One region of the Thioalkalivibrio sp. ALE30 genome, then DNA from elsewhere that is predicted to be linked to it. Evidence: predicted binding sites of a transcription regulator. Region 1 holds the regulator's gene; each other region holds the start of a gene.
What was found. The regulator sigma-54, encoded in region 1, starts transcription at its own class of promoters, with help from an activator protein. The targets are predictions, from matches to a motif close to TGGCANGNTNCNTGCTT.
Positions count from the first base shown of each region.

Region 2: D107_RS0106300 (PEP-CTERM sorting domain-containing protein) is a predicted target of sigma-54. The motif match lies at 2,946-2,962, and genes of this name have one in related genera.
Region 3: fliL (flagellar basal body-associated protein FliL) is a predicted target of sigma-54. The motif match lies at 3,203-3,219, and genes of this name have one in related genera.
Region 4: D107_RS0111050 (TorF family putative porin) is a predicted target of sigma-54. The motif match lies at 2,876-2,892, and genes of this name have one in related genera.

Region 1 covers NZ_KB898174.1:47,301-52,426, reverse strand. The annotation lists gene rapZ (RNase adapter RapZ) at 1-655, opposite strand, end outside; gene hprK (HPr(Ser) kinase/phosphatase) at 663-1,694, opposite strand; gene D107_RS0110530 (PTS sugar transporter subunit IIA) at 1,746-2,213, opposite strand; gene hpf (ribosome hibernation-promoting factor, HPF/YfiA family) at 2,217-2,555, opposite strand; gene D107_RS0110520 (RNA polymerase factor sigma-54) at 2,572-4,053, opposite strand; gene lptB (LPS export ABC transporter ATP-binding protein) at 4,142-4,912, opposite strand; gene lptA (lipopolysaccharide transport periplasmic protein LptA) at 4,909-5,126, opposite strand, start outside.
Region 2 covers NZ_KB898170.1:289,669-294,794, forward strand. The annotation lists gene D107_RS0106290 (hypothetical protein) at 1-599, shown strand, start outside; gene tviB (Vi polysaccharide biosynthesis UDP-N-acetylglucosamine C-6 dehydrogenase TviB) at 701-1,990, shown strand; gene D107_RS0106300 (PEP-CTERM sorting domain-containing protein) at 2,117-2,908, opposite strand; gene D107_RS0106305 (VanZ family protein) at 3,127-5,126, shown strand, end outside.
Region 3 covers NZ_KB898168.1:478,367-483,492, reverse strand. The annotation lists gene D107_RS0102195 (FliI/YscN family ATPase) at 1-1,378, shown strand, start outside; gene fliJ (flagellar export protein FliJ) at 1,375-1,821, shown strand; gene D107_RS0102185 (flagellar hook-length control protein FliK) at 1,887-2,978, shown strand; gene fliL (flagellar basal body-associated protein FliL) at 3,269-3,766, shown strand; gene fliM (flagellar motor switch protein FliM) at 3,777-4,751, shown strand; gene fliN (flagellar motor switch protein FliN) at 4,763-5,126, shown strand, end outside.
Region 4 covers NZ_KB898174.1:156,997-162,122, reverse strand. The annotation lists gene D107_RS0111065 (gamma-glutamyl-gamma-aminobutyrate hydrolase family protein) at 240-1,082, opposite strand; gene D107_RS0111060 (amidoligase family protein) at 1,069-2,091, opposite strand; gene folB (dihydroneopterin aldolase) at 2,165-2,524, shown strand; gene D107_RS0111050 (TorF family putative porin) at 2,947-3,660, shown strand; gene D107_RS0111045 (P-II family nitrogen regulator) at 3,727-4,065, shown strand; gene D107_RS0111040 (ammonium transporter) at 4,101-5,126, shown strand, end outside.

The sequences.
Region 1 (5,126 bases):
GCCCCTCGAGGAACTCGCATACGGCCGGGTCGCGGCCGGTCAGGCCGGCCAGCTCGCGTTCGTAGTAGGGGTTGGGCAGACAGCGCACGTCGAATACGAAGTCCGAGTCCATCGGCGCGCCGTGCTTGAAGCCGAAGGACTGGAACAGCAGGGACAGCTCGTGCTCTCCGCGCTCGCCCATGCGGTCGCGCAGGGTACGGGCCAGGTCGTGCATCGACAGCCGCGAGGTGTCCACCGTCAGGTCGGCCTCCGCCGCGACGTGGCCCAGCCACTCGCGTTCGCGGTCGATGGCCTCCACCAGGGGCACGCCATCGCGCGCCAGCGGGTGACGCCGCCGGGTCAGGTGGTAGCGCCGCAGCAGTACGTCGCTTGAGGCCTGCAGGAACAGGACCTCCACCTGCAGGCCCTCCGCCCGTAGCCCGGCCAGCAGGCTGGCAAACCCCTTCAGGGCCTCCAGCCCGCTGCGCACGTCGACGCCCACCGCCAGATGGCGATCGCCCTCGGTGTCGTAGTGGCCCTGGCGCACCTGGCGAATCAGGTCCGGCAGCAGCGGCAGCGGGAGGTTGTCCACACAGAAATAGCCCGCGTCCTCCAGGGTGTGCAGGGCGACGGTCTTGCCGGATCCGGACAGACCGCTGACGATCAGCAGGCGCATGGCGGACTCAGCCCTCCGGGTCCGGGTTAGGGACGGTCGTGGCGGGCACGGCCCGGTGGTAGGGCGGCTCCTCGGCCTCGCCGCTCATCTGCCGGCGCTGGCGGGCGCGCAGGTCATCCCCGGCGATGTAGCCCTGCATGTGCAGCATGTGGTTGCGCACGGCGGCCTCGATCATCACCGCGATGTTGCGACCCGGCGCCACCGGGAGGCTGATCAGCGGAATCCGCAGGCCGAGGATGTCGATCTCGCCGCGGCGCCCGTTCAGCCGGTCGTCGGGGACCGGAGAGGGCTCGCCGTGATCGCGCAGGTCGATAATCAGCCGCAGGTACTTGCCGCCCTTGATTGCGGAGTCGCCGTACATCGCGCGGATGTTCAGCACCCCCAGGCCGCGTACCTCGAGCAGGTCCTGGAGCAGGGCCGGGCAGTGACCGCGCACGATGTCGGGGGCGATGCGCGCGAACTCGGGGGCATCGTCGGCGATCAGGCGGTGCCCGCGCGAGATCAGCTCCAGCGCCACCTCGCTCTTGCCGACGCTGGAGGCCCCGCTGATCAGGACGCCGATGCCGAGGATCTCCATGAACACGCCATGGCGCACCTCGAAGTGCGCCAGACGCTGCTGCAGGAAGTAGCGCAGCAGCGCGATGATCTCGTGGCTGCTGGTGCTGGAACACAGGATCAGCGGCAGCGCCTCCTGCGGGGCATGGGGCATCTCCGAGAACGGGCAGGTGTCCTCGGCGAAGATCACCGCGGTGGTGCCGGTGCGGGCCATCTCCAGGATCAGGTCGTTGCGCTGGTCGTCGCTGAGGCCGGCGATGTAGCGGGCCTCGAAGTCCCCGATGACCTGGATGCGGTTGGGGCGGATCAGGTTGAGGTGGCCGGCCAGTGGCAGGTCATCCCCGTCCTCGCCGACGAGCTTGCGGTCGTGGGCGGCGTGCTCGCCATGCACGAAGCGCAGATCCAGGCGGTTGCCCATGGCCTGGATCAGGCTCTCCACGTTGATGTCGCGGGCAATCCCGCCTTCGCCCAGTGCCTCGTTCATGAGCAGGGCCGGCGGGGACCGGTGGCGTGGCAGGGTGCGGGGCGCACGGGATCAGCCCTCGCGGAAGCGGCGGACGAGTTCCTGTTCCAGGCTGGCGGCATCGCTGGCCCGGCGCAGGGCGGCAATGGTGTCCGGTTGCGAAAGCCCGCGCGCCAGCTGGGCCAGCAGGTCGAGGTGATCGCTGGTGGCGGCCTCCGGGACCAGCAGGGCGATCAGGATATCGACCGGCTCGTGGTCCATGGCGTCGAAGTCGACGCCGCTCTCCAGGCGCAGGACGGCCACGCGCGGAGCCTCGAGATCGGCCAGGCGGCCATGGGGGATCGCAACCCCATGGCCCAGGCCGGTGGAGCCCAGCTTTTCGCGCGCGGACAGGGCCTCGAAGATCGCGGTGCTGCCCGGTCCGCCGGCATCACCGCCGCCGGCGAGGAGTTCCGACAGGGCCTCCAGGGCCCGCTTCTGACTGGAGCATTCCGGCTCCAGGCGGATGCGCTCGGCGGTGATCAGCTCGGCAATGGACATGGGTCAGGAGGCCTGCTCGCGGTTGCGCTGGGCGCCCTCGGCCCGGTGATGATCCTTGACCTTTTCCTTGTGCTTGATCAGCTGGCGGTCGACCTTGTCGATCAGCGCGTCGATGGCGGCGTACATGTCCTCGTGGGAGGCCTCGGCGTGGATGTGATTGCCGCTGACCTGGAGATTCGCCTCGGCCTTGTTGAACTGGTTCTGGGTCTTCTCGTGGGTCAGCACGACGTGCACGTCGATGACCTTGTCGAAGTGGCGCTCCAGCTTCGCGAACTTCTCGTTGACGTAGTCGCGCAGGGCGTCGGTGAGGTCCACATGGTGGCCGGTCAGGTTGATCTGCATGGTCGGGACTCCTTGGTTACTTGTGGCCGGTGGGCATGGAGGCCATCTGCCGGCGTTCGCTGGATGAAGGGATGTGCATCGCCTCGCGGTACTTGGCCACGGTGCGACGCGCCACATTGATGCCCCGGTCCGCCAGGATCTGGGCGAGCCGGGCATCGCTGAGCGGCTTGTTCGCGGGTTCGTCGTCGATCAATTCGCGAATCATGGCACGGATGGCGGTGGCGGAACACTCGCCACCGTCGTTGGTGCCGACGTGGCTGGAGAAGAAATACTTGAACTCGAAGACTCCGCGCGGGGTGTGCATGTATTTCTGGGTGGTCACCCGGGAGATGGTCGATTCGTGCATCTCCAGGATCTCGGCGATATCGCGCAGGATCAGTGGCTGCATCGCGACCTCGCCATGTTCCAGGAAGCCTTGCTGGCGATGGACAATCGCCTCGGCGACGCGCAGCAGGGTGTCGTTGCGGCTGTGCAGGCTCTTCAGGAACCAGCGCGCCTCCTGCAGCTGGTCGCGCATGAAGGCACTGTCGCGGGCATCCGATACCTGGCGCACCATGCCGGCGTAGAGGTCGTTGATACGGATGCGTGGCGCGATCTCCGGGTTCAGCTCCACGCGCCAGCCCTCCGGGGTGTGGCGCACGTAGACATCGGGCACCACGTATTCGGAGGTGGCGGCACTGATCTGCGCGCCCGGCCGCGGGTTCAGGGTGCGGATCAAGTCCAGGGCACGCGCCAGTTCGTCCGGGTCGCGCACACCCGACTGGCGTTGCAGGGCTTTGTAATCGCGCTTGCCCAGGCTGTCCATGCCGTGTTCCAGGATCGCCCGGGCGGCCTCGCGGGCGGGGGCGTCCGGGGCCAGTTCGCGCAGCTGGATCTCCAGGCATTCGCGCAGATCGCGCGCGCCCACGCCCAGCGGGTCGCACTGCTGGATCCAGTGCAGGACTGCCTCGACCTCGTCCACGCCGACGGGTTCTTCCTCGCCGCGGCTGATGGTCTCGGCCAGCGTCTCGAGGTCGCCTTCGAGATACCCGTCGGGGCTGATCGCGTCGATCAGGGCTGCGCCGATGCGCTGGTCGCGCGGAGTCAGGTGGCTCAGGTGCAGCTGCCACAGCAGGTGGTCCTGCAGGCCCTCGCCGTCGTCGTCGCTGGTGTTTTCCAGCGGGTCGCGGTCATCCACGCCCTTGGGGGCGGGCGGCGGTTCGTAGATGTCGTCCCAGCGGCTGTCGGTGGTGAGCTCCTCGGGAATCACGTCATCGCTGGTGGTGGTGGCCTCCATGCGGTCGCCTTCCACCACCTCGCCCTCCGCGTCCAGGCGCTCGGCCCCGCCCATGTCGTCCTCGTCCTCCACCTGTTCGAGCATGGGGTTGCTCTCCAGCGCCTGCTGGATCTCCACCTGTAGTTCGAGCGTGGACAGCTGCAACAGGCGAATGGCCTGCTGCAGTTGCGGGGTCATGGTGAGCGTCTGACCCAGCTGAAGATTCAGGCCGGGTTTCAGCATTGGCTATGCGGGTCGCGGGTGACCATAAGAGCGATCTTAAATCGTGCCTCTGGTTTGTGCACCGGCGCGGGTTGTGCGCGTGCCGGCATCACAGGCGGAAATTCTCGCCGAGATAGACCCGGCGCACCTGGGGATCGGCCAGTAGCTCGTCGGGTGTCCCGGCGGCCAGCAGGCGCCCCTCGCTCAGAATATAGGCCCTGTGGCAGATCCCGAGGGTTTCGCGCACGTTGTGATCGGAGATCAGAACCCCGATGCCGCGCGCTGCAAGGTGGCGAATTACATCCTGGATATCGCCCACCGAGATCGGGTCCACCCCGGCAAAGGGCTCGTCCAGGCAGATGAATTGCGGGTCACCGGCCAGGGCGCGCGCGATCTCGGCGCGCCGGCGTTCGCCGCCGGACAGCGCGATCCCGGGGCTGTGGCGCACGGTCTCGAGCTGAAACTCCTCGATCAGCGCGTCGCCGATACGCCGGCGTTCGTGGCGGTCCAGGCCGGGGCGCAGCTCCAGCACGGCCTGCAGGTTGTCCCACACGCTCAGGCGGCGAAAGATCGAGGCCTCCTGGGGCAGGTAGCCGAGACCGGCGCGGGCGCGCACGTGGATGGGCGCGCGGGTGATGTCGTGCCCGCCCAGGGTGATGCGCCCGGCGTTAGGGCGGATCAGCCCGACCAGGCTGTAGAAGCAGGTGGTCTTGCCGGCGCCGTTGGGACCCAGCAGGCCGACCACTTCACCGGGTGCGAGGTCGACATCCACCTGGTCGAGCACGGTGCGCTGGCCGTAGCGCTTGGTCAGTTCGCGCCCGATCAGGCGATCACGGGCCTCGGCGGGTGCTGGCGCCGGGCTGGTGGCGAATGCGTTCATTCGTCGTCGCGTGGCTGGATGGTGATGCGTACGCGTTCGCTGTCGCCCTCGCCGCGTTCGGCCTCGATCACGTCGGTGGTCAGGTCGTAGGTGATGCGCTTGCCGCGCGCCTCTTCGCTGGCGGTGATCACATGGGCCTGGTCGGTGAGGATCATGCGGTCCTCGTTCAGCAGGTAGTCGATGCGCAGCGCGGTGGCGATGCGCATCTCGCCGG
Region 2 (5,126 bases), on a different contig from region 1:
ATTTCCCGCCCACCGGCCCGGGGTCTGAAGACCGCTATCGCATCGAAGGGAATCTGTTCTACCAGAACCCGCACGAGCGACTGTTCCAGGGCGAGGGCAACCTCCTGATCCACGACAACCTGTTCGTGAATGATGTCGGCGATGCGGTGCTGGTCCGCCCGCACAATCACCTGCCTCGCGAGGTCCGCATTGTGAACAACACGGTCCTGGCGACCGGGTTCGGGATTCGGGTGGACGAGCCCGACCAGGCATACGAGCAGGTGGTGGAGGGCAATGCCGTGTTTGCCGGGAATCCCCTGCAGCTTTCAGGCGGTATCGCCGGTGACCACAACTACACCGCACCGCGGGAAGACGCGGCCCGGTATCTGGAGGCACCGGATGCGGGACTGGATGAGCTGGATCTCTACCCGCGCGCGGGCGGTTTGCAGGAACGTGGAGACAGCGTGAGTTCGCCCGCAATCGCGGGCGCGGATCGCGATTACAATGGCCGCCTGCGCGAACGACCGGTCTGGGGAGCCTATGCCGGTCCGCCGGGCCCCAATCCGGGGCGTGTGGAGGGGATCGGGCCGCGCGTGCCGGGTTGCGCGCCCTGCCAATAGGGAAACATCGATCCGTGTTTCCCTGAGTTGGACGCGGTCCAGGGACAGAACGGCCCCCGCCGGGGTGCCGCATGACGAAGAGCAACGAGAACGGACATCTTATGCATACGCTTCCCGCGCTGGATGAAGTCACCATTGGGGTCATCGGACTTGGATACGTTGGCCTTCCGCTGGCCGTCGAATTCGGACATCACTGGTCCACCATCGGGTTCGACATCGACCCGGAACGGGTGCAACAGCTGCGGGCCGGGGTGGATCGCACGCGCGAGGTGGAGGCGGACAAGCTGGCGGCCACGCCGCATCTGGAATACACCTCGGACCTGGAGGCGATGCGGGCCTGCAACGTGTTCGTGGTGACGGTGCCGACCCCCATCGACCGGCACAAGCGCCCCGACCTCGGACCGCTGCTCGGGGCCAGCCGCAGTGTGGGGCGGGTGCTCAAGCCGGGCGATACGGTGATCTACGAGTCCACCGTGTATCCGGGCGCCACGGAGGAGGACTGCGTGCCGATCCTCGAAGCGGAGTCCGGCCTGGTGCACAACCAGGATTTCTTTACTGGCTACAGCCCCGAGCGCATCAACCCGGGCGACAAGGAGCACGGGGTCACCTCCATCATGAAGGTCACCTCGGGCTCCACCCCGGAGGTGGCCGACTTCGTCGACGCGCTGTACGCGCGAGTCATCACGGCCGGCACGCACAAGGCCGAGAGCATCCGCGTGGCCGAGGCCGCCAAGGTGATCGAGAACACCCAGCGTGATGTGAACATCGCGCTGATCAACGAGCTGGCGTTGCTGTTCGAGCGCCTGGGGCTGGATACGGAAGCCGTGCTGAAGGCGGCCGGGACCAAGTGGAACTTCCTGCCGTTCCGCCCCGGGCTGGTGGGCGGCCACTGCATCGGCGTGGACCCGTACTACCTGACCCACAAGGCGCAGGCGGTGGGGCATCACCCGGAGATGATCCTGGCCGGGCGGCGTGTGAATGACTCCATGGGCGCCCACATCGCGGACAACACGGTGCGGGCCCTGGTGCGCAAGGGCATCAATCCGGTGGGCGCACGCATCCTGGTGATGGGGCTGACCTTCAAGGAAAACTGCCCCGACCTGCGCAACACCCGCGTGATCGATATCCACGCGACCCTGGCCGGCTACAACGCCGAGGTAACCGTCTTCGACCCCTGGGTGGACCCGGCCGAGGCCGAGCACGAATACGGCATCACCCCGGTGACCGAGACCCCGGCCCCGGGGCAGTTCGATGCGATCATTGTCGCGGTGCCGCACCGCGAGTTCCTGAAGATGGGGATCGAGGCGATCCGGGCGCTGGCACGCCCGGAGTCGGTGATCTTCGACGTGAAATCGGTCTTCCCGCGGGAGACGACCGACCTGCGCTTGTAGCCGCGGTTCGGGGTGCACTCGCAGGGAGGCATCGAATCCATCGCGTTCGGTGTCGCCCCGGTTTTGCGACGAAACGATCTTCGACGGGTGGCGCAGCGCCCGTCGAAGATCTCCGTGGTGGATGTTTCAGCTGCCGCTGTCGGACTGCTTGCGGCGCCAGAGCATCGATCCGGCTACCAGCAAACCGCTGGCAAACAACACCAGCGTTCCCGGCGCGGGAACGGGCTCTCGCTCAACTTGCTCGAGTTCACCGATGGTCATGTTGTCGAAGCTGAAGATGTCGGTCTGCGGGCCTTCGACCAGGTCAAAGTCGAGCGAAGTGAACAGGAAGTCCTCACTTGAGGCGATTGCGCCGAAGTAGAAGACCGAGCCGTCCGTAGACCCGCCGGATCCCACGGTGTGCGGGACGGTTTCCTGGTGGACGCCTCCCGAACTCAGGTTGAAATTGATCAGCAGCTGCCCGCCGAAATCCCCGATGTCGATCCCGTAGAACCCGAAGGCGGCGATGTCCTGCCCGAAGTCCACGCCAAATCCGTCGTCTCCCGTCGCATCGGCCCGCCAGGTGTTGGTGCCGGATACGGAATAACGACCGAAGAAGGCGCTGCCCTCGGAGACGGTCTTGATGCGGCCGTCCCCCGTAAGGGTTGCGTCAAGCGTGCCACCAGCGAAGCCGGGGAAGGTCAGATTCAGTGGCGCAGTGGTCCCCGTGGCAAAGCCTTCGAAGTCCTCGGTCCCGACGCCACTGAGCGACCCGAGAAAGGCGCTTTCGGCCGCATCGGAGTTGGGGGTCTCAGACAATGGAACGGTCGCCGAGTTGTTCAGGTCCTCTCCGAAATAAGTGATGAACGCGGCCTGGGCCGAGGTTCCAGCCAGCATCGCGCCCGCGGCGATCAGTGCAATAGCGAGTGGTCCTTTCATGCTGCGACTCCCTTGTTGACATCCTGGGCCCCGGCCAAGGCAGAAATTGTGCCATTGCTCCGCAAGTGACTGACTTGTGGGTGTTCAACGGGGCACGCGAGCGGGTTCGGCCTTGCCGGTGTAAAGGTTCGTGACGCTTGTCGCGATTCCTGTGCGCTACTGCTCCGCGGACTCCACCGGGTATACAGTGATGACCCGGCCCCATCCCCGAGCGCCGCATGAACGCGATGGCGAATGCAGACGAGCCCTTGTCTCTGCGCACCTGTGCGCTGTGGGCCTGGCTGTCGCTGGGGGCGGCGATCTATCTGACGCTGCTGCCGTTCGAATTCGGCTCGATGAGTCTGGAGCGTGCCTGGGAGGTCTATCGGGGCATGAGCCTGACCGGCCCCGGGACCAGCGGCCGCCAGCAGTTTATGGCCAATGCCCTGATGTTCCTGCCGCTGGGGTTCTTCTGGACCGCCTGGCTGACCCATGGCCGCCGTAATCGACTGACGGCGTTTGCGGTGTTCACCTTTGTGGCGGCCCTGGGGCTGGCGGTTACGGCGAGCGTGGAGTTCCTGCAGGTCTGGCTGCCCTATCGGCACCCCGCGGGCGCCGATATTGCCGGTAACTTTTCCGGGGCCGTGGCCGGTTCGCTCGCCTGGCTGGCCCTGCGCAATCCGCTGGTGCGCTGGCGACAGGTGCTGGAAGGCGCGGGTGCGCAGACCCTGACCGCCGGCCTGGTGGTCTATGCCGCGCTCTACGTGCTGGTTGGCTTCGTCCCCTTTGACTTTGTACTGGCCGCGGACGAGTTGCGGGCCCGGTTGGCATCGGATGCCTGGGGCTGGTGGGTGGCGGCCGGCGCCTGCACGGGTGGTCTCCGCTGTATCAGCTGGCTGACGCTGGAGGTGGTGGTCAGTGTACCGGTGGGCTTGCTCCTGGCGCTTTGGCTGCAGCGGCGCGGAGCTTCGCTGCTAGGGGCCGGGATTCCCCTGGCCCTGCTGCTGGCGGGCCTGCTGGAGCTGTTGAATCTGGCGACTCTGTCGGGGATTGCCGAAGGACGTTCCGTGCTGCTGCGGGCACTGGGGATGGGGATCGGCCTCGTCCTGTTCCGGCGCCTGCCCGCGCATCCCCATGGCGTGATCCGGACGCTGCAGCAGTTCGCCACCCCGTTGCTTGTGACCGGCGCTGTCGCCTATGCCTTGCTGCTGGTCGCACTCAACCACGGCTTCGGTGCGTTTCACGCCGACGGGGAGGCGGTCCGTGCCCAGTGGGCCGACCTGAACCTGTGGCCGTTCTACTACCACTACCACGTGGACGAGATCCACGCCCTGCGCAGTACCGCGCTGCACCTGGCCATGTACGCGCCTCTGGGGATGCTGGTCTGGCTCTGGCAGTTGCGTCATCCACTGCAACCGGCCGCGTTGAACCTGCTGGCGGTCGTCGCGGGGGGTGCGCTGGCACTGGCGGTCGAGGCCGCCAAGCTGTTTGTGGACGGTGCCCGACCGGACCCGGCCAGCCTGGTCCTGGCCGGGCTGGCGGCCGGGCTCATGGCGGCCTCACTGCAGTGGCTGGAACGCGCGAGCGTGGCGGGTGTCGCGCAACCGGCCGTCGCGTCGCGAGACGAGCCCCGCAATGCAGCCCCGGGACCGAGCGTTCCCGGCCCCGTCGAGGGCTCTCTGCAGCGGTTGCGGCAGGCCCTTGGCGGTCTCCTGGCTTTGGTGGCCGTGCTGGCGGCGGTGACCTGGCCGGTGGCGCCGGTGGCGCCGGTCGCGCTGGCCGCGGGGTTGCTGGCCTACGCCGCCTTGCTGGCCTGGCGCCCGCAGGCCTGGTTGGTCGTGATCCCGGTTCTGCTGGCCACGCTGGACCTGACCCTCTACCACGGGCGCCTGTTCGTCTCCGAGCTGGATCTGTTCCTGCTGATGAGTCTGGCCGTGGCCCTGTGGCGGGGGCCCCATGCGCTGCATGCGGGCGTATCGCTGCTGCCGCGCGGGATCCGCTGGCCACTGGGGCTGCTGGTCGTTTCCACATTGGTCGGCCTGGGGCTGGCCCTGTGGCCGCCTGGAGGCTGGAACCCCGGCGCAGCGGTGCACTTTGCCCACGAATGGAATGCGCTGCGGGTGGCCAAGGGACTGCTGTGGGCGGTGGTGCTGCTGGCGGTGTTGCGCGTGGCGCCCATTCCGGTTCGGGAGCAGGTGACGCGCTGGTTCCTCCCAGGCGTGGCCCTGGCCCTGCTGGC
Region 3 (5,126 bases), on a different contig from region 1:
CACTCCGATCGACGAACTGCGCCGCAAGGGCCGCGAACGTCTGAGCACGGGGCTTCTGGACCGGTTGCAGCAGTCCCGGGGGCGCGTGGAGCGGGTCAACCCACCCCAGGCGGAGGGGCATCTGTCGCGCCTGACCGGCCTGACGCTGGAGGCCGAGGGTCTGCGCCTGCCGATTGGCGGGCGCGCCCTGATCCACGGCGAAACCGGGGAGCCGGTGCCGGCGGAGGTGGTCGGTTTCCAGAACGAGCGCACCTTCCTGATGCCGGAGGAGCTGGCCACCGGGTTGACCCCCGGGGCTCGCATCGAACCGCTGGACAACCAGCGCCAGATCCCGGTGGGCGAGGGGCTTCTGGGACGGGTGATCGATGCCAACGGGGCACCCCTGGATGGCCAGGGGCCGATCCGCACCCATGATTTTGGGCCGCTGGCCGGGCGTCCGATCAACCCGCTGCAGCGTGCGCCCGTGCGCGAGCCGCTGGATGTCGGGATCCGGGCGATCAACGGCCTGCTGTCGGTGGGGCGCGGCCAGCGGCTGGGCCTGTTCGCGGGTTCAGGGGTCGGCAAGAGCGTTCTGCTGGGCATGATGACGCGCAACACCACAGCGGACGTAATCGTGGTCGGCCTGATCGGCGAGCGTGGTCGCGAGGTGAATGAGTTCATCCACGAGATCCTGGACGAGGAGTCGCGTACGCGTACCGTGGTGGTCGCGGTTCCCGCGGATCAGTCGCCGCTGCTGCGCCAGCATGGTGCCTGGGTGGCCACGGCGGTGGCCGAGCATTTCCGGGACCAGGGGCTGCACGTGCTCCTGCTGATGGACTCCCTGACCCGGTTTGCCCAGGGGGCGCGGGAGATCGCGATGGCCATTGGCGAGCCGCCGGCTTCCAAAGGCTATGCGGCGTCGGTGTTCGCGCGCCTGCCACAGCTGGTGGAGCGAGCGGGCAATGGCGATGTCGGCGGGGGCTCGATCACGGCGTTCTACACCGTGCTGGCTGAGGGTGACGACCAGAACGACCCGATCGTGGACGCAGCGCGGGCCATCCTCGACGGTCATGTGGTGCTCTCGCGGGAGATCGCAGAGACAGGCCGCTACCCGGCCATTGATGTCGGGGCGTCGGTCTCGCGTGTGATGTCGTCACTGATCACTCCGGAACACGAACGCGCGGCCCGCCGCTTCCGTGATCTGGCCGCCACCTACATGCGCAATCGCGACCTCATCGCGGTGGGGGCCTACCGCAAGGGCGCCGATCCGCATCTGGACGAGGCGGTGGCGATGCATGAACGCCTGGAGGCCTATCTGGGGCAGGGCCGCGACGAGGCCGTCAGCTTCGACCGCGCCCGGGATGATCTGCTGGCCCTGGTCGGGGGTGGCGCGGCATGAACCCGAAGCGCCTGGAGCGCCTGCTGCGGCTGCGCAAGATCGAGGAAAGCGAGGCGACGCGCCAGCTGGGCGAGCGGCTGCAGCAACTGGATGCCATCGCCGGCCAGCGCGAGCGCCTGGAGACCTATCAGCGGGAATACCTGCAGGCAACCCTGCCGGACGATGCCAATGCGCTGAAGTGGCTGGCCGGCATGCGCGACCAGCTGCGCTCCGCGCTGGAGCAGCAGGATCTGCGCATCCAGGCGGCCGAGTCCCAGGTGGAGACGGCGCGCCAGGAGTGGCTGGAACGCCATCGAAACAGCCTCTCGCTGGAGAAGCTGCTCGAGCGCCGGCGGGCCGAGACCGCGCGGCATGACGCGCGACGCCAGCAGACGGAACAGGATATGTGGGCCACCCGCCAGGCCCATGCGCGCGAGGCAGACGCGCGTTGGCAGGGTTCTTGAATGGACCCTGAGTATCGATTGAGGCAAGGGCCCGGGGATGACCCCGGCAGACCGAGGATCCGGCAATGATCGCAACACAGAATACGGGCCAGGGCATGCTGCCGCTGCTGCAACTGCTGGGTGGCAGCTCGATGCAGGGCCTGGACGACCTGAAAGGCCTGCAAGGCCGCCTCAAGGGCCAGGACGGCGAGGACTTCCTGGCCATCCTGGAGCCCCAGATGGAGTCGCTGCTGGCCAGCCTGGGCGTTCCCGGCGAGGAACTGGAAGGCCTGGACCTGGAGGCGATGCTGGCGCGACTCCAGGACTTGCTGGACGGGCGGCCCCTGGCCGCGGATCCCGAAGGGGGTGGCAATACCTTGCCGGTCGCCGCGCTGATGGCTGCGACCCAGGAACCGGGACGAGCCGAGGTGCCCCGAGCCGAAGGTACCCCGGCCCGGGGAGGAGGCGAGGAGCGGGCCCTGCCCGTGAAGCCGCTGCCGGCCGCGGTCATGCGGCTGTTCGTCGAAGCGGCCCAGGCCAATGCCGGACGGGATGGCGCGGTTGCCCTGAAGCCCGACGTGGTGGGTGCGCAGGGAGGCATGGCCCGCGACAACGTCCTGGAGATCCTCGCCCAGTGGATGGGGCAGGGGGGTGACGAGGCGCGCCGCGGCCGTTCCGACCCCCTGAGCGGGGTGCTGCCGGCCCAGGGGCTCGGGCAAGCCGAAGGGGCGGACGGGGCGCGGGCGTTGCCGCGCCTCGATCTGACACGACTCCTGCAGCAGCCCAACGGGGCCCGGGAGCTGGCCGACCAGGTGCGCATGCTGGCCCAGGCGCAGGGCGGGCGTACCGAACTCAAGCTGCACCCGCCGCAACTGGGCAGCCTGGATGTGCGTGTGCTGGTCGAGGGTGATCGCACCAGTATCCAGTTCATCAGTGCCAATCCGGTGACCCGCGAGGTGCTGGAGGCGGCCATGCCGCGCCTGCGTGACAGCCTGGCCGAGAGCGGCCTGATGCTGGACGATGCGACCGTGTCCGACCACGCGGCCGAGGAGCAGGCGGAGCAGGAGGCCGGCGAGACGGCGCTCGCGGCGGATGACGAGGCTGCCGAGGCCGAGGACCGCGAGGCCGATGGCAGCACGCTCTCCATGCTGAACCGGCGCCTGGACCTGTTTGCCTGATCCCTCCGGCCCGGTGGCAGCCGCGGCCTGCGGCCGTGGCTGCCGGCTCGTTCCTGCGCTGATGCCGGGTTCTCCCTGTTCCCGTGTGCCGCCAAGATTCCGTCTTTCACGGCGGCCGGGCGGCCGATTCTTGACGTTCTTCATGTTTTCCGCGCCCGCGTTTGCCCCGGAAAACCGCCAGTGACTACCCGTAACTGACGGATTAAAAACACTAAAACGACTTCTGGCATCAGCCTTGCTAAGGTTTGTACCGAGAACGAATCCTCGGTTTACCGGACAGCGGGTGCGATATGGCAGAGAAGGAAGTCAATCTGGACGACGACGAAGGCGGCGCCCCGAAGAAGGGCGGGAAGGGCAAGCTGATCGTCCTGATCCTGGTCGTCCTGTTTCTCGTAGCCGGCGGTGCGGCCGCCGCCTGGTTCTTCCTGATGGCGGACGGTGACGATACCGAGCAGGTCAAAGCCGGCCCGCCCGAGCGGCTGTACACCAGCCTCGAGCCGATGACGGTGAACATCGAGGCCCCGGGGCGCATCCGCTACCTGCGCGCGGAACTGTCGCTGGTGACCCATGACCCGGCGGTCGCCGAGGCCTTCGAACGGCACCTGCCGGCAATCCGAAACGACCTCCTGGGCATCCTGGCGGAACAGCGCTACGAGGATCTCAATACCCGCGCGGGCAAGGAGGCCCTGGCGGAAGAACTGAAAGAGACGATCGCCGGGATCCTGCGTTCCCGCGATGCCCCGGACGCGGTCGAGGCCGTGCTGTTCAACGAACTGGTGATGCAGTAGGAGCCCCGTCATGGCACAGACGGATATCCTCAGCCAGGACGAGATCGATGCCCTCCTGCACGGCGTGGACGAGGGCGACGTCGAGACGGAAGACCCGTATCCGAGTGATGGCCAGGCACGCGAATTCAACTTCGCCACCCAGGACCGGATCGTGCGTGGGCGCATGCCCACGCTGGAGATGATCAACGAGCGCTTCGCGCGTCACCTGCGGGTCCGTCTGTTCAACGTGCTGCGTCGCTCCGCCGAGATCTCGGTGGTGGGCACCCGCATCACCAAGTTCTCCGAGTACATGCATTCGCTGTTCGTGCCCACCAGCCTGAACCTAGTGCGCGCGCATCCGTTGCACGGCACCGGGCTGTTCGTGTTCGACCCGAAGCTGGTGTTCATCCTGGTGGACAACTTCTTCGGCGGCGACGGCCGTTACTACACCCGCATCGAGGGGCGTGACTTCACCCCGATGGAGATGAAGGTGGTGCACGGCGTGCTGGAAGGCGCGTTCGAGGACATGCAGAAGGCCTGGCAGCCGGTCATGGAGCTGGAGTTCGAGTTCCTGAACTCCGAGGTCAACCCGCAGTTCGCGAATATCGTCTCGCCGACCGAGATCGTGGTGATCAGCGAGTTCCACATCGAGCTCGACGGGGGCGGTGGCAACCTGCACGTGACCCTGCCGTACTCGATGATCGAGCCGATACGCGAGCAGCTGGACACCGGTATCCAGTCGGACCGCTCCGACGTGGACCAGCGCTGGATGCACGCACTCCAGGAGGAGATTCAGACCGCCGAGGTCGAGATCAGCTCCATCCTGGCCGAGACCGAGGTGACCGTGCGCGAGCTGCTGGATATCCAGCCGGGCGACATCATCCCGGTTGATCTCCCCGAGAAGATTTCCCTGCAGGTCGAAGATATCCCGATGTTCCGCGGGAAGTTCGGCGTATCCAATGGGCTGAATGCGATCCAGATTTCGGAACGCATCATCAAACGATAGAGGGCCGCAGCATGGCAGACACCGACGATCCCAAACAGGACACCCCCGGCCCCGACGCGGAGGCCGCCGCCGAGAATCCGGAGACGGAGGGCGGTTCCGATGACCAGGCCCTGGCCGACGAGTGGGCGGCCGCCCTGGCGGAGCAGAAGGACGAGGATGGCGAGGCAGCCGCCGACCCCGACGCGCTGCTGAACGAGGCACAGGGCGGGGCGTCCGAGGACCCGGCGCAGGAAGCGCCGAAGGCCGAGAAGCGGGAACGCAAGCACAAGCCGGACCCGGGCGCGGAGGCCCTGCAGCCGGAGCAGCTCTCCGGCGTGGTGCAGGGCGACGGGGAGGAGCTGAACCTGGAGATGGTCCTGGATGTACCGGTGACCA
Region 4 (5,126 bases), 110 kb from region 1:
AGGACGGGTTTCACCACGAAGCGCACGAAGGCACGAAGAAAGGCCAGGTCAAAAGCGATTCACAGGAAGGTTTTAAGACCGGAAGAAGGCTGATGCGACGGCCTCCAGCAGCACGTTGATATGGTGCCTTGAGCGACCGTCACGCACTCGACCCTTCACCTGCAAACCTTCTCTTCTTCCAGACTTCCTGTGAATCGGCTTTCTTCGTGCCTTCGTGGGCTTCGTGGTGAATCAGTCTTTTAGCCGTTTTGGGTGGCGGCTTGGACGAGGGCGCGGAACAGGCGCTGGTGGCGGCGTTTCTGTGGGAGGTATTCGGGGTGCCACTGCACGCCGATGCACCAGTCGTGTTCGGCCTCGATGGCCTGGACCACGCCGGTCGATTCGCGGCCGGCGATCTTGAGGTCCCACCCCAGGTCATTGACGGCGTGGTTGTGGAGCGCGTTCACGTGGAGCGTCGTGTCGCCCAGGATGTCGGCCAGAAGGCTGCGCGGGTCCAGCTCCACCGGCTTGACCGGCAGCAGGCTGCGGGCCTGCGGGGTTTCCACGTAGAACTCGGCCAGGTCGCGATGCAGGGTGCCGCCACGTACCACGTTGACCAGTTGCATCCCGCGGCAGATGCCGAGGATCGGGCGGTGCTCGTCCAGTGCGCGATGGATCAGGGCCTTCTCCAGCCGGTCGCGGTCGGTGTCCAGTACACCGCCATGGGACTGGAACAGCCGGCGCAGTAACCACAGGGCCGGGTAGAATAGATAGCCGATCAGGCGCTGCGACAGGCGTCGCTCCGCCTGCCGGATGGCAGCCGCATCCGGTCCCTCGGGGAGGGTCTCGCCGTAGAGCTCGGGATCCACATCCGCCCCGCCGCCCACCACCAGACCATCGAAGCGCCGGTGACCGCGCGGCTTGCCCGGGCGCAGCCGCAGCGGACGGCCGCCGGCGCGCCAGACCGCGAGCGCTGTAAACAGCCAGGCGGGCCCGCCGCCCTGGTCGGGTCCGGTAATGGCGATCACCGGGCGGCGTGGACGCGGCGGTGCGGTATCGGCCACGGTATCGGTGGTCGTGCGGTCGGGCTCAGAACCAGTCACGGAGGCGCTGGCTCCAGTCGTCGGCCCAGCGGCCCAGGGCCTGGCCGGGGCGTTCCAGATATTCCCGCGACAGGCGCTCCAGGCGTTCCGGGTCCGCCGCCAGGCGCTCGACCTCGACCCAGCCGTTGAACGGCCGCGCGAGGCTCCAGTCCGGGTCGTCGATCTCGCAGTTGGGCAGGCGGTAGTGGAAGGCCGGCCGCGGCTTGATCAGCTCGTGTTCCACCGGGGCCGCGTCGATCCTGCCGGGGTCCAGGTGGGCGAACAGCGGCAACAGGTCCAGCGGGCGGTTGCGGGTCGGGTTGTGCGCCAGGTAGGCGTCGATCAGGCCCTCCCGGTCGGGACGAAAGTCCGGGTCCAGCACGTAGCGTACAAACGGGCCGGGGAAAGACCGAATGTAGGGCGACAGGCGCCGCGCCAGGTCGATGGCGCCCGCCGCAGTGAGCACTTCCACCATCAGCAGGAAACTGCGCAGGATTGCCAGCAGCCACTCGGCATCGGTGCGGTGCACCTCGATATTGATCTGCAGCCCGAAGGCATAGAGAAACGAGCGTTCGGTACCCAGTGCGCCGGCCTGCTGCAGGGCGGCGCGCACCCGGTCCAGGCGGGGGAGGTCAGCCGCCGCGATCGGCGGCGCCACGATCTCGTGCGGTACCAGGCGGCCCGCGGCGTCCGCGAGCCAGCGCTCCAGCGCGGCCTCGTCCGAGTCGTCCAGCTCGATGCCCAGGCGCGCGAGGTGTTCGCGGTAGCCGCGGTCCTTCAGTACCCGGGCGTCCAGCTCCAGTTGGAAGTCGCCGACGTCCGTGTCGCGTACGTGGAAGACGAAGGCGCTGTCCGATTCGACGTGGCCCCCGAACTCGCCTTTCACGGTCTCGGCCATCGTCTCCAGCGACACCCCGGCCATCTCGATCTCCACGCCGATGCGTCGGGGCTCGCCATCCGGGTTGGCGGGCCAGGGGAGTTCGTGAAAGGGCTCGCTCATGCGCGTCTCGGAGTAATCGGGAGGCACCATGATAGCGGCTCGGTGTACCTCGTGCGGCCCGGGCAGTAGGATAGGCGCCGACTGACAGGAGCCCGCCGACCCCATGGATCGAATCTATCTGCGCGACCTCGAGATTGATGCCGTTGTTGGCGTCTATGACTGGGAACAGCGCATCCAGCGCCGCCTGCGATTCGATATCGAACTGGCGGCCGATACCCGCATCGCCGCCTACTCCGGCGAGATCGGCGACACCGTCGACTACGAGGCGGTAGCCAACGCCGTGCGTGCCATCGTCACGCGCGAACCGCATGCCTTGCTGGAATCCTTGGCCGAAGAGATCGCCGAGGCCCTGATGGCCCAGTTCGGCACGCCCTGGCTGCGCATCAAACTCGGCAAGCCCGGTGCCGTGCCCGGCGTGCGCGAGGTCGGCATCGAGATCGAACGCGGCAGCCTTACTTCGTAGACCCGTGCCGGCGACCAGGCGCTGCCCCGGGCGGTGCATCCCCACAGCCGTGCTGTGTAATCGCGGGTCGCGAGGCGACGTGGCGATCTGCAGGGCAAGGAGATGTTCATCGTACGTCCCGCATGGCCGCGTGTGCGTTGGTCGCGCCTGTCCCCGCCCCGATTTGCCTCTCCGACCCCGCCGCTTGCCGAAGGTCTGAACCTTCCGGAATCCCGGACATGGTTCACAGTCCTCGGTCTCCGCACGTTTTTGGTGCGTGTGCACTTTTAGTGCGCACCAAATAAAGGCAAAAGCCCGTGGTTGGGCCGCAACAGGTGTTGCGAAAAGCCGATTTTGCTCCCTTTTGGTACTTGGCACAGCCCGTGCAAGGACCGGGTGTCGACTACGCGACACTCGATTGACCAATCTGGGAGATGACCAACATGAAGAAGTTCACCCGTTCCGCGCTGGCCGCCGCTGTCCTCACCGTAGGCTCCACCGGTGGCGTCGCCTTTACCTCCACCGCCGCCGCGGAGCTGTCCGTGAACATCGGCGCGGTGTCCAATTACTACTTCCGTGGTTTTTCCGAAACCGACGACGGTGCTGCCATTCAGGGTGGTATCGATTTTGAGCACGACTCCGGCTTCTATGTCGGCACCTGGATGTCCAATGTCGATTTTGGTGATGACACCAGCTACGAGCTCGATCTTTACGCCGGCTTTGCCGATGAGTTCGCCAATGGGTTCGGCTACGACGTCGGTTACATCTATTACGCCTATCCGGATGCCCGAGACGATACCGGTTCCCTGAGTGCCGACTTCGGCGAGATCTATGGTGAGGTCAGCTTCGATACCGGCGTTGTGGGACTGTACGGCGGTATGGCCTACGTCGTTCACGACAGCGATGACTCGGCCCTGGAAGACGACGACATGTACTTCTACGCCGGCCTGGACGTCCCGTTCATGGACGTCTACAGCGCCGGCTTCTTGGTAGGTCGCACCCGCTTCGACGACTCCAGCCTGGACAACTACACCCACTACACCGCCAGCCTGACCCGTGATGCGGGCGACTGGGGCGAGTTCAGCTTCAATCTCGAGTATGTCGACGAGACCGACGAAGACCTGGGCGCCTGGGTGGGCTGGTCCAAGACCTTCTGATTCCGCATTACCGCCTAAAGCAACAGCGGGTCCGCCAGGTGGCGGGCCCGCCCACAGGAGTCTGACATGAAGATGATTACCGCCGTAATCAAGCCGTTCAAGCTTGATGATGTTCGCGAGGCGATCTCGGAGATCGGCGTACAAGGGATGACCATGACCGAAGTAAAGGGTTTTGGTCGCCAGCGCGGTCATACCGAGCTCTATCGCGGTGCCGAGTACGTGGTCGATTTTCTGCCCAAGGTGAAACTGGAAGTGGCTGTCGACGAGAACCTGGTCGATCAGGTGGTCGAGGCCATTTCCAAGTCTGCCAGCACGGGCAAGATCGGCGACGGCAAGATCTTTATCACACCGGTGGAGCAGGTCGTGCGTATTCGCACGGGCGAGACCGGCCCGGAAGCCCTTTAAGGCCTCCGTCTTCCATCGAATGAGGAATTTCAATCATGGAAATTGAACAGCAAGTTGTCGAACTCGCCTACGCAATGGACACCTTTTACTTCCTGGTGGCCGGCGCGCTGGTGATGTGGATGGCCGCGGGCTTTACCATGCTCGAGGCCGGGATGGTGCGCACCAAGAGTGTGGCCGAAATTGCAACCAAGAATATCGCCCTGTATTCGATCGCCAGCATCATGTACATGCTGATCGGCTATAACATCATGTACAGCGACGGCCTGAGCTCCATCATCCCGGGCCTGGGCTTCCTGATCTCGGGCGACAACGCGGTCGCGGACGTACTGGGTAGTGGTGGTGACATCTACTACTCCGATCGTGCCGACTTCTTCTTCCAGGTCGTGTTCGTGGCCACCGCGATGTCCATCGTCTCGGGGGCCGTGGCCGAGCGTATGAAGCTGTGGGCCTTCCTGGCCTTCGCGGTCGTCCTGACCGGCTTCATCTACCCGATCCAGGGCTTCTGGAGCTGGGGTGGCGGGATCCTCGACCAGATCGGCTATCTGGACTACGCCGGTTCCGGCATCGTCCACTTCACGGGTGCCGCTGCCGCGCTGGCCGGTGTGCTGCTCCTCGGGGCGCGCAAGGGCAAGTACGGCAAGGATGGCCAGATCAACGCGATCCCGGGTTCCAGCATGCCGCTGGCCACCCTGGGTGTGCTGATCCTGTGGCTGGGCTGGTTCGGCTTCAACGGTGGTTCCGAGCTGAAGGTCTCGGACATCGAGTCCGCCAATGCCGTGGCCGCCGTGTTCGCCAATACCAACCTGGCCGCGGCCGGGGGTGTGGTCGCCGCTCTGATCACCACCCGTCTGGTGTTCGGCAAGGCCGATCTGACCATGGCGCTGAACGGCGCGGTCGCGGGCCTGGTGTCCATCACCGCCGAGCCGCTGATGCCCAGCCCGTTCCTGGCGATGATCATCGGTGCCATCGGTGGCGTGATCGTGGTCTTCTCGATCGTCGCGCTGGACAAGCTGAAGATCGACGACCCGGTCGGCGCGATCTCCGCGCACGGTACCGCCGGT